DNA from 3 places in the Exiguobacterium sp. s189 genome. Region 1 is predicted to be linked to each of the others. Evidence: riboswitches for the same ligand, from Rfam matches in the RefSeq annotation. Region 1 holds a riboswitch; each other region holds the start of a gene.
What was found. A riboswitch is a leader RNA that binds a small molecule or an ion and turns the genes downstream of it on or off. The one in region 1 is predicted to bind thiamine pyrophosphate.
Positions count from the first base shown of each region.

Region 2: linked by a shared signal. The riboswitch ahead of thiT (energy-coupled thiamine transporter ThiT) and the one ahead of thiW (energy coupling factor transporter S component ThiW) in region 1 are both predicted to bind thiamine pyrophosphate.
Region 3: linked by a shared signal. The riboswitch ahead of KNO99_RS12040 (Ykof family thiamine-binding protein) and the one ahead of thiW (energy coupling factor transporter S component ThiW) in region 1 are both predicted to bind thiamine pyrophosphate.

Region 1 is NZ_JACSKM010000001.1:505,639-508,916, forward strand. It holds gene KNO99_RS02620 (hypothetical protein) at 1-589, shown strand, start outside; gene KNO99_RS02625 (hypothetical protein) at 663-1,403, shown strand; TPP riboswitch at 1,451-1,551, shown strand; gene thiW (energy coupling factor transporter S component ThiW) at 1,619-2,104, shown strand; gene KNO99_RS02635 (GNAT family N-acetyltransferase) at 2,133-2,609, opposite strand; gene KNO99_RS02640 (VOC family protein) at 2,728-3,150, shown strand; gene KNO99_RS02645 (VOC family protein) at 3,150-3,278, shown strand, end outside.
Region 2 is NZ_JACSKM010000002.1:294,857-298,134, forward strand. It holds gene KNO99_RS04315 (thiamine diphosphokinase) at 1-580, opposite strand, end outside; gene thiT (energy-coupled thiamine transporter ThiT) at 577-1,152, opposite strand; TPP riboswitch at 1,226-1,326, opposite strand; gene rpe (ribulose-phosphate 3-epimerase) at 1,347-2,003, opposite strand; gene rsgA (ribosome small subunit-dependent GTPase A) at 2,007-2,894, opposite strand; gene pknB (Stk1 family PASTA domain-containing Ser/Thr kinase) at 2,937-3,278, opposite strand, start outside.
Region 3 is NZ_JACSKM010000010.1:6,467-9,744, forward strand. It holds gene KNO99_RS12030 (hypothetical protein) at 1-205, shown strand, start outside; gene KNO99_RS12035 (GTP-binding protein) at 317-1,516, shown strand; TPP riboswitch at 1,576-1,676, shown strand; gene KNO99_RS12040 (Ykof family thiamine-binding protein) at 1,759-2,349, shown strand; gene KNO99_RS12045 (ECF transporter S component) at 2,342-2,917, shown strand; gene KNO99_RS12050 (ABC transporter ATP-binding protein) at 2,910-3,278, shown strand, end outside.

The sequences.
Region 1 (3,278 bases):
CCCGGAAACGATCCCCGTCGAGGAAAATAACAGTCCCCCGACTGATCTCCTATCGGATGAGGATGGAATTTTAATCGGTGAATCCAAAGCAGATTACCCGTTTGAATTGGATCCTCGAAAAGGAAAAATAAAACCTCTTGAGAGATTTACGGGCTCTGGAGAGTCCACACGACGAAATCTCGGTTTATTGGTCGCTTTGATTGCATTCTGTTTGCTCGGTTTTTATGTCTATCGAAAACGAAAGCAACGTTTGGCGCGCGCACGAGATCATGTTGATTCAAGCATAGACCCGCTTGTCGAATCGCTACTAAACAAGAACGCTTCTTCCGTTTCGACGCTCACAGCGTTCACGAACGTCCCGATTCGCGATGCACTGATCACATTCAACCAATCTCTCGTACCAGTCAAGCGATTGCGTGCTCATGAGACACTGCAAGAGTGGTTCCAACGCATCGATTTACCGATGAACCCGTCCGTTTATCATGCGGTCCGCTACGGAACATCCTCAGGCGTGACGATTTCTGAAGAAGACACACTCCACTTTAAGAGCACACTCGATCACTACGCGACACGTCCTCACCCCGAGTGAGAATGTGCACAGGTTCTACTTTTCATTCATGAATGATAAAATGGTGGAAAATGTCAGTTAAGGGGATGAAATCATGAGACGATGGGCGATATTCGGATTAGGTGCACTTTTACTCACAGGTTGTACGGATACGGTGGCAGACAATCCGATCCCGATCGAATCAACCGATGAACCCATCACTGAATGGACGCGCGAAGACTTTAAAGACGTCTATGACCAATATGAACAAACACAACCGCTCCTCGCTGCGCTCGAACAACAAGGCATCAAACCGTTCCGCGAGACGTTTGAACGCGTCATCATTGCCGGAAACGGGCTTGAGCACACATATGCAGATATTTATCCGTTCAAACTCGATGACGGGACGTATGCCACGGTATTCGACAGTCAGAACGGGACGTTGATTAACGGTTCCGAATCGGTCGCTCCGCTGTTTTGGCAAGAGGAGTCTTTCCTTCAGTATGTCGAAGAGATAGAGAATCGAAAATTTGGAACGAGTGCCCCGCCTACCGACGTCATCCTTACGCAGGATGAATTTCAATCCGTCTATGACCGCCATGCGTACACGTCAGCCCTCCTCGTCGAACTCGATGAAGCGGGTGTCGAACTGGCACGGGAACCAATCGACGATGTGATTATCGCCGGCAATGGCGTGACCGAAGTCACTGCCGACTTGTTCGTGTTCGATGTCGAGAACGGATATGCCATCGTATATGATCAAGATGGAGAAATATTAAAAGGTCCCGAATCCATCTCACCGCTCTTTTGGAACGAGAAGGACTATGAGGACCTATTAGCCAAGAATGAGGGATAATTCCGTCCCTTCTTTCCGATTTTAGTTATGCTATACTCAAGTCAATAAACGACCACTAGGGGAGCCTTCGGGCTGAGACGGCATTTGTGCCGGACCCTTCGAACCTGATCTGGCTCATACCAGCGTAGGGAAGTGGCTTGGGATACGTCTCTGTATGTCCACGCCATTTTTCCATCTGGAAACGTGGCGTTTTTATTTTTGAAAGGAGACTATTCATGCGTATTCAACAACTCACTTGGATGGCAATGCTCGTCGCCATCGCCGTCGTAGGCTCAATGTTCATCTCGATTCCCACAGGTGTCGCCCGCGCTTATCCGATTCAACATATGGTGAACGTGATTGCCGGAGTTACCGTCGGCCCAATCGGAGCCGTTCTCGTCGCTTTCGTGACCGGACTCATTCGCGTCATGACCGGCACAGGGTCACTGCTCGCATTCCCCGGTGGCATGATTGGTGCATTTCTTGCTGGTATGTTCTTCGTTCGCACGAACCGCGTCTATGCGGCCGCTCTCGGAGAAATCATCGGGACTGGGGTTATCGCTTCGTTGATTGCCGTCCCGTACGCAAAACTGTTGATGGGTTCGACGTTCGGTGCCTTCTTCTTCATTCCAGCGTTCCTTGCTTCTAGTTTGACAGGCGCGCTTCTCGGTTGGCTCGTCTTATCACGTGTCAAACAGTTGCGACCGAGCACACTCAAATAACGTATTTTGATTTAGGAATCCGACCGACTCATGACGGTCGGTTTTTTGTGTGAAAGACCCAGATTGCTTCGCCATTCGATTCATCGATTAAGCCGCTGTCGACAAACCCGTTCTTCGCATAAAATTGTTTCGCGGCTTCATTCTCTTGATGGAGGCTCAGAATGATATCATCCACATCGTACTCTGTCTGGATAAATTCCACTGCGGTGCGTAGACACTTCGTCCCGACGCCTTTCCCCTGTTCGTGTTGATCCATCATGAAACGATCGAGCCACACATAACGTTCTGTCTGATTTTCTGCTCCGACCATCATGAAGCCAACCGGTCGCTCACCGTCATAAAATGCATAGCTCTGCCAATTATATTTCGTATCCTCGACCATCTCTTGAAGCGACTCGGCATTCGTCTCGATGAATCGGGACTGTTTCTCGTCCACTGATAGAGTAATGATTGCCTCTCGATTGAATGCATCAATCGGCTGAATCGTGATTTCATTTCCTTTCATGCTTTCACCTCATTGATTTTCTCTCTCTTTCATACGCTTTCTCCCGTAAAAAGTTTCTTCCCCCGTATCTTCAAGATCATGCATTCGCTACACTAGAAATAGAAAGGGAGGTTATCATATGTTCCGAATCGGAAGTATCTTCATTCCCGTATCAGATGTCGAACAGTCCCTACACTGGTATACCACTTATTTTGATGCCAAAGAAATTGGTCGCTGGGAAGGAGGCATCGGTTTGTGTCTACCAGACGGTTCGACTCAGCTCGGATTGATCCAAACCTCGTCACCGCAACCCACAACGTTCAAAGATGCGTCAGGACAAGCCCATGTATATTTCAACGTCATTTGTGAAGACATTCATTTCGCGTATCAATCGTTCGAACAAGCAGGGTTGATTGCGACACCGCTTCACGATTTCGGAGGCATGTCTTGCTTTGACGTAGTGGACCCGGATGGACATACGATCAGTCTTATCTCGGAAGATGTGACTTCCCCGTTCCATCGCGATCGCGTGAACAACCTACAAACGAAAGGAAAGTCTTAATGAAACAAATTCACCATATCTGTATCCAAACACCAGATTATGCCGCATCGAAGTCATTTTACGAAGCACTCGGTTTTGAACTCGTCCAAGAATCGCCAAACTTCCATACGCGTGACTTCAATAGTTGG
Region 2 (3,278 bases), on a different contig from region 1:
TAATGATCATGACGAGAACCATTCCTTGATGGACCGTCAATCGGGCAGACGCTTCGGTCCATTCATTCGAAATCGTCAACGCCTCCCCACTCTTGACCTCATGATGGTCGAGTGGATACTTGACACCTTCAATCGAGATCGTGGCCGTCTTCCAAGGCATGAAGGAAAGATAGTGCCCGTCTCGCTTCATAATGACCTCGCTACCTGTTCTCACGAGATAAACCGTTTGACCATCTCCGTGAAGAACCATCTCCGGATACGCTTCAAGTAAGCCGACGTTCGCAAACGTCATATCGATGCGTCCGCCTAAGCCACCGTATACATCCATCCGTGTCGCCCCGCGTTCTCTCGCGAACGCTAATGCAATCTCTAAGTCCGTCACGTCTTTCTCCGAAGGATAGCGTAGCGCCTCCTCAGGCGGTAGTCCTTTAAACGAATCAAAGTCCCCGACCACGACGTCTGGCATGATCCCTTCATCTAATAATCTTTGATATCCACCATCGACACCGATGACAAAATCGGCATCACGCGGTAAGTCCGGAATGGGTTCCGGACTCGCCGCGACGATCAATATATTCATTGACGGAGATCCCGTGTCGCCACACGCGTGAAACGTGGTGCTGTCGTGAAGAGGAGCACCAACACGATGGCTGAGATGACAAAGGATGGTGCCATATACGTAGCATTATAGCCTAGTGAATAGGCAACGACCGGACCTTCTGCATATTCAGCAAAGAAGACAATTCCCGAGATGACGTGCGCCGCGTATCGTAACATCGAACCAAGGAGCGCCCCGAGTACTAAATAAGTGGCAAGCGTCTTCGTCGCCCCGTTGCTCGCAGCTTGCTTCACACGCCCCGCGAACACTCCAGCCATTCCGACGAGACCATAAGCGACCGTATAGTCGAGCAGGAATTGTACAGGCGTGAAAATATAGGCACCGAACAAGAGTTGAAGTGTCCCAACGAGGGCACCTGTCGCGAGACCACCTTTTAATCCGTGGCGGAATGCCATCACAAAGATCGGGAGCATCGCTAAACTGATGGATCCCCCTTGTGGCAAACGGTATGGAATGAGCAAATCAAAAATGAGCCCGAGCGCTGCAAACAATGAAATTTCAATGAGCGCTTGTAATTTGAAACGTGATTTCATCTTTCTTCCTCCTTTATTTGGTTGAACGACAAAAAGCAGCATGACGTAAACGCCATGCTGCTTGGATTCGCAACGTGCATTTTCGCCACATCCCTACGTCCGTGTGAACGGAACAGGTTCAAAGGGTTAGCGTATGCCTCTCAGCCACATCATGTGACACCCCTTGCGACTCTATCTTGTTGTTCTATCGTCGATTATACACGAGATGCGCCACGAATGCTATCGATGGCTGCTTTATAATCTGGTTGATTATAGATGGCTGATCCCGCAACAAGGACATCAGCCCCTGCGTCGATGCAATATTTTGCCGTTTCCGCGTTGACACCACCATCGATTTCAATCTCGAAATCAAGCTGACGGTCTTGGCGGAGCTGACTGAGTGCTGAAATTTTCGGTACGACCGATTCGATGAAGGCTTGTCCCCCGAACCCTGGGTTGACGGTCATGAGCAATACCATGTCGACGTCCGCAAGCACGTGCTCAATCGTCGAGAGCGGTGTATGCGGGTTCAAGACGACTCCGCATTTTGCGCCAGCCGCTTTGATTTGTTGCAAGACGCGATGCAAATGGTTCGTCGCTTCCACGTGAACGGTCACGATGTCCGCACCCGCTTTCACGAAGTCTTCGACATAACGTTCCGGTTGGTCAATCATCAAATGCACATCGAGGACCATGTCTGATTTTTTACGCAAGCTTGCGAGGACCGGCAGACCAATCGAGATGTTCGGCACGAACTGTCCGTCCATGACGTCAAAATGGATATAGTCCGCTCCCGCTTCTTGGACAGCTTTCACTTCCGCCTCCAAATTGGCAAAGTCGGCCGCTAAAATAGATGGTGCAATTTTAATCATCTGTCAATACCTCCGTTTTCGATCGTTTAACTCCTCCATAAAGGTAACATAATTCTCGTACCTTGTTGAAGCGATTTCACCATTTTCAACGGCTTGTTTGATGGCACATCCCGGTTCATTCAGGTGAGCACATCCGCGGAACTTACAATCGTCATGGCGTTCCACGAAATCAGGGAAGCACCATCTGAGTTCATCTGCCTCAAGTTCTTGAGGAAACTCCAAGCTTGAAAATCCAGGTGTGTCGGCAACAAGACCGTCCGCTAATTGAATTAACGTCACGTGACGCGTCGTATGCTTTCCTCGACCGAGTGATTTAGAGATTTCCCCTGTCGCCAACTCGAGCTCTGGCGCGACAGCGTTAAGTAACGAACTTTTTCCGACACCGGTCTGACCGGCGAAGACACTCGTCTTCTCTTTGAAAAGACCGCGCACTTCATCCACTCCGTGAGCATGCTCCGTCGATGTCTCAATCACGTCATATCCGATGGCCCGGTAACGTGCAATCGCTTCTTGTATCGGCTCGACTTCATGTTCATCGAGCAAGTCCATCTTCGTCAAGACGATGATCGGATGAATTTGCTTTGACTCGATGAGGACGAGGAAACGATCGAGTAAATGATACGAAAACGCCGGTTCTTTTACTGAAAAGAGGAGGAACGCCTGATCGATATTGGCAATCGGCGGGCGAACGAGGTGGTTTTGACGCTCTTCCACCTCTAAAATATAGCCGGTCCCATCTTCTTGATCTTGAATCACCACATCATCGCCGACGACCGGTGAGATGTTGCGCTTTCGAAAGTTTCCTCTGGCCCGACAACGAATCTCTTGATTCGTCTCGGTCATCACATCGTAAAACCCGCCTTGAAGGCGAATGATTGTTCCTTTCATTATGACTACCTCCTTTAAAAAAGAGGTGACGACACCGTCACCTCTTTATTGTGCCTCTTCAGCTTGTGCATATGTGACTGAATCTGTTCGGACAATCTCACCATCGACTTCAATCGTCGCCGTCCCGACTTCGTCAGGGGCAATGACGAGCGTATACGAATACGTTGTCGTCTCTGTGATTTGATCACGAAGCACCTCAATCTCACCACGTGCGTCAACCGTACGAATCACGACTTCGACCGTCTTCGGCTTCTTGTCTTTGTCCGGTTGTTCGACTTCTACGGTCACTTCACGTTCAATCGAAACATCAGTCGGTTCAACACCTTCCGATACGATGACCGTGAGCTCCGTTCCCGGGTCGACTGCTGTCCCAGCTGTCGGAAGTTG
Region 3 (3,278 bases), on a different contig from region 1:
GGGGATTCAAAAGATCCAAGAAAACCGAGCGCGTGAAGAAGATCATTCGTACCTCGACCCGAAGTGGGATGAGGTGCCGAGCGTCGATTCAGACAAAGATGAGGATGAAGTCGGATTGACTCAACTCGACTCGATTTATCGGGCTGAATGGCAGGCGAACGCTTATCCGCGCTCGGAAGCCGAAAGAAGGGCACTTGAAGAATAAATTCCCACATATTCAAAAACACGTCGTTGGACGTGTTTTTTTGTTGACAAAAAGATGTTCCCATTCCATTATATAAAGAGTAATCATTACGATTTAAATGGAGGATATATCATGAAACGAATTCCAATTACGGTACTCTCGGGGTATCTTGGTAGCGGCAAGACGACGCTGCTTAACCACATCTTACATAACCGGGATCACAAGAAATATGCCGTCATCGTGAACGATATGAGTGAACTGAATATCGATGAGAAGTTGATCGAGCAGGGAGGATTCTCCCGGACCGATGAAAAATTAGTCGAACTTTCGAACGGATGTATCTGTTGCACGCTTCGCGAAGATTTGTTGACAGCCGTCTATGAATTAACGAAAGATCGTGAGCTCGACGGCATCATCATCGAGTCTTCTGGTATCTCTGAGCCGATTCCTGTTGCGCAGACGTTCACGTATGCCGATGACGCGCTCGGAATCGATTTGACGAGCCGTGTCTATATCGATGCGATGGTCACGGTCGTTGATGCGTACCGCTTCTTCAAAGATTTCAATTCCGGTGAATCGCTTATGGAACGCCAACAAGCCGTCGATACAGGTGACGTACGTGAAGTCGTCGACCTTCTCGTCGACCAAGTCGAGTTTGCGGACATCATCGTATTGAACAAGGCGGACAGGGTATCTGAAGAAGAACTGCAGGAAATGAAGGGCTTACTGAAAACGCTCAATCCGAGTGCTAAGTTGTTGACGTCGACCTACTCGAATGTGGCGTTAGATGACCTGCTTGACGTCCGGTTGTTCAATTTTGACCAAGCGATGCGCGCTGCAGGTTGGATTCAAGAACTCGAGTCGGAAGAACATACGCCGGAAACGGAAGAGTATGGCATCAGCTCGTTCGTTTACCGTCGGCGTCGACCATTCCATCCTGAGCGTTTGATGAATTGGATGGAACATTACCCTGAAGAAATCGTTCGTGCCAAAGGTTTCTTGTGGATTGCGACACGAAACGACCTTGCTTGTCTGTTTTCACAAGCTGGGTATGCATCAACGCTCGAACATGCGGGGCGTTGGTTAGCGACACTTCCGGAGAGCGAACGAGAGGCTATGTTTGCAACCGAACCGGAACTGCGCGAAGACTACATCGAACCGTACGGAGACCGACAGAACGAATTGGTCCTCATCGGTCAACGAATGGACCGTGAGACGGTCGAGCGGTCACTTGACGCTTGCTTGTTGACGGATGAGGAGATGGAAGCATCGTGGGATTCGTTCCATGACCCGCTCCCTGGTACAGGTCAATTCGTCACATATTCAGATTGACCGTTTACAAAGCTTCGAAACATCGCTATACTGTGACTGCATAAGTAACCGCATATTAATGACTGCACTAGGGGTGCTTCGGCTGAGATGAGAGCATGGCTCCGATCCCTTATAACTCGATCCAGATAATACTGGCGTGAGGAAGTGCGGCACTTTCTCTATGCAAGTTTGTATAGATTTTGCTGCTGCATTCTCATGAATGCGGCTTTTTTTATGCAAACACATTTAGAGGGGGAAATAGAATGAATGAATCATGTGGTACGAGTCCGATTGTCGGGTTTCGATTCACACTAAGCCCGATGACAGACGATTTTGTCGGGACAATCAAAGGTGCACTAAAACGAACGGATCTGTCAGGTGTGTGGAGACATACGGATGATGTGTCTACGGTCATCCGTGGACAAGTCGAGCACGTGTTTGACGTCGCTCGAACGGTGTTGAGTCTTGCTTCGGAGGAAGGAAAGCACGTCTCGATGAGCGGAACGTTCTCTGTCGGTTGTCCGGGAGATTCGACGGGAGACGAGGCACTCGAGGCTCCGAGCGAACCATCAAACAGTGCATCAAGAGACCAGTATGTGTCTTCGCAGTTCGCACTCTATCCGATGGGTGCTGACAATTATATGGAGCTTATCTATGAGGAAATCGAGCAAGCAAAACAGGCTGGTGTCTATAACGAGTCGATGCATTATGCATCAGGCATCCACGGAAACTTAGATGACGTGTTCTCATACTACGAGGCGGCCTTTAAGCGGACGCGCGAAAAGAACCGACATGTTGTCATGACGGTGACGTTCAGCGTAAATAGTCCGTCACATGGAGGGCGACATGCTTAAATCGTGGAAATTGAAAGAAGTCGTCCTCGTCTCCGTATTATCTGTTGTCTTCGCGGTCGTCTATTTATTGTTCGTTCATATCGGTAACTTGTGGGCAGGGTTGATCGGTCCCATCGCCTACGAGTGGATCTTTGGCATCTGGTTTATCGTATCGATTATCTCGGCATACATCATTCGTAAACCGGGGGCAGCATTCATCTCAGAAGTGATGGCCGCAACGATTGAGATGTTGATTGGCAATGCCATTGGACCGCGCATCATCTTGGTCGGCATCGTACAAGGTTTAGGGGCAGAAGCCGTCTTTGCGATGACGGGCTATAGACGTTATGAGCTATGGGTTCTCATGCTGGCCGGATTTGGGTCGGCTGTCACGAGTTTCGTCTATACATATTTCATGAGTGGCTTCGCGATGTTAGAGCCAGGCTATGTGGCGACGATGTTCGGGCTGAGAGCCGTCAGTGGGATGGTCATCGCTGGAATCGGTGGGAAGTTGCTCAGTGACCTATTGCTGAAGACAGGATCACTTCGCGGTTATGCGATTTCACGAAGTGGGAACGTCCATGGTTGAGACAGAGTCACTTCATTTTCGATTCCCAGAGAGTTCTGAGGCGATTCTTAAGGATGTCACGGTATCGGTTCGGCAAGGTCGTACGATGTTATCTGGAGCGAGTGGGAGCGGGAAATCGACGCTTCTCGCGCTATTCAACCGTCTCTATCCGGAGAATTGTGACGGAATCCTTGATGGTAGACTCGAACTACTTGGACGATCATACGACGACTATGCACCTGGCGAGATCAATCAGCAGGTCGGAACGGTGTTTCAAGACCCGGATACGCAATTTGTCATGGAGCGGGTGGAAGAAGAACTGATTTTCACACTTGAGAACTTGTCGGCACCTGTCTCAGACATCGAGCAACGCGTAACGGAA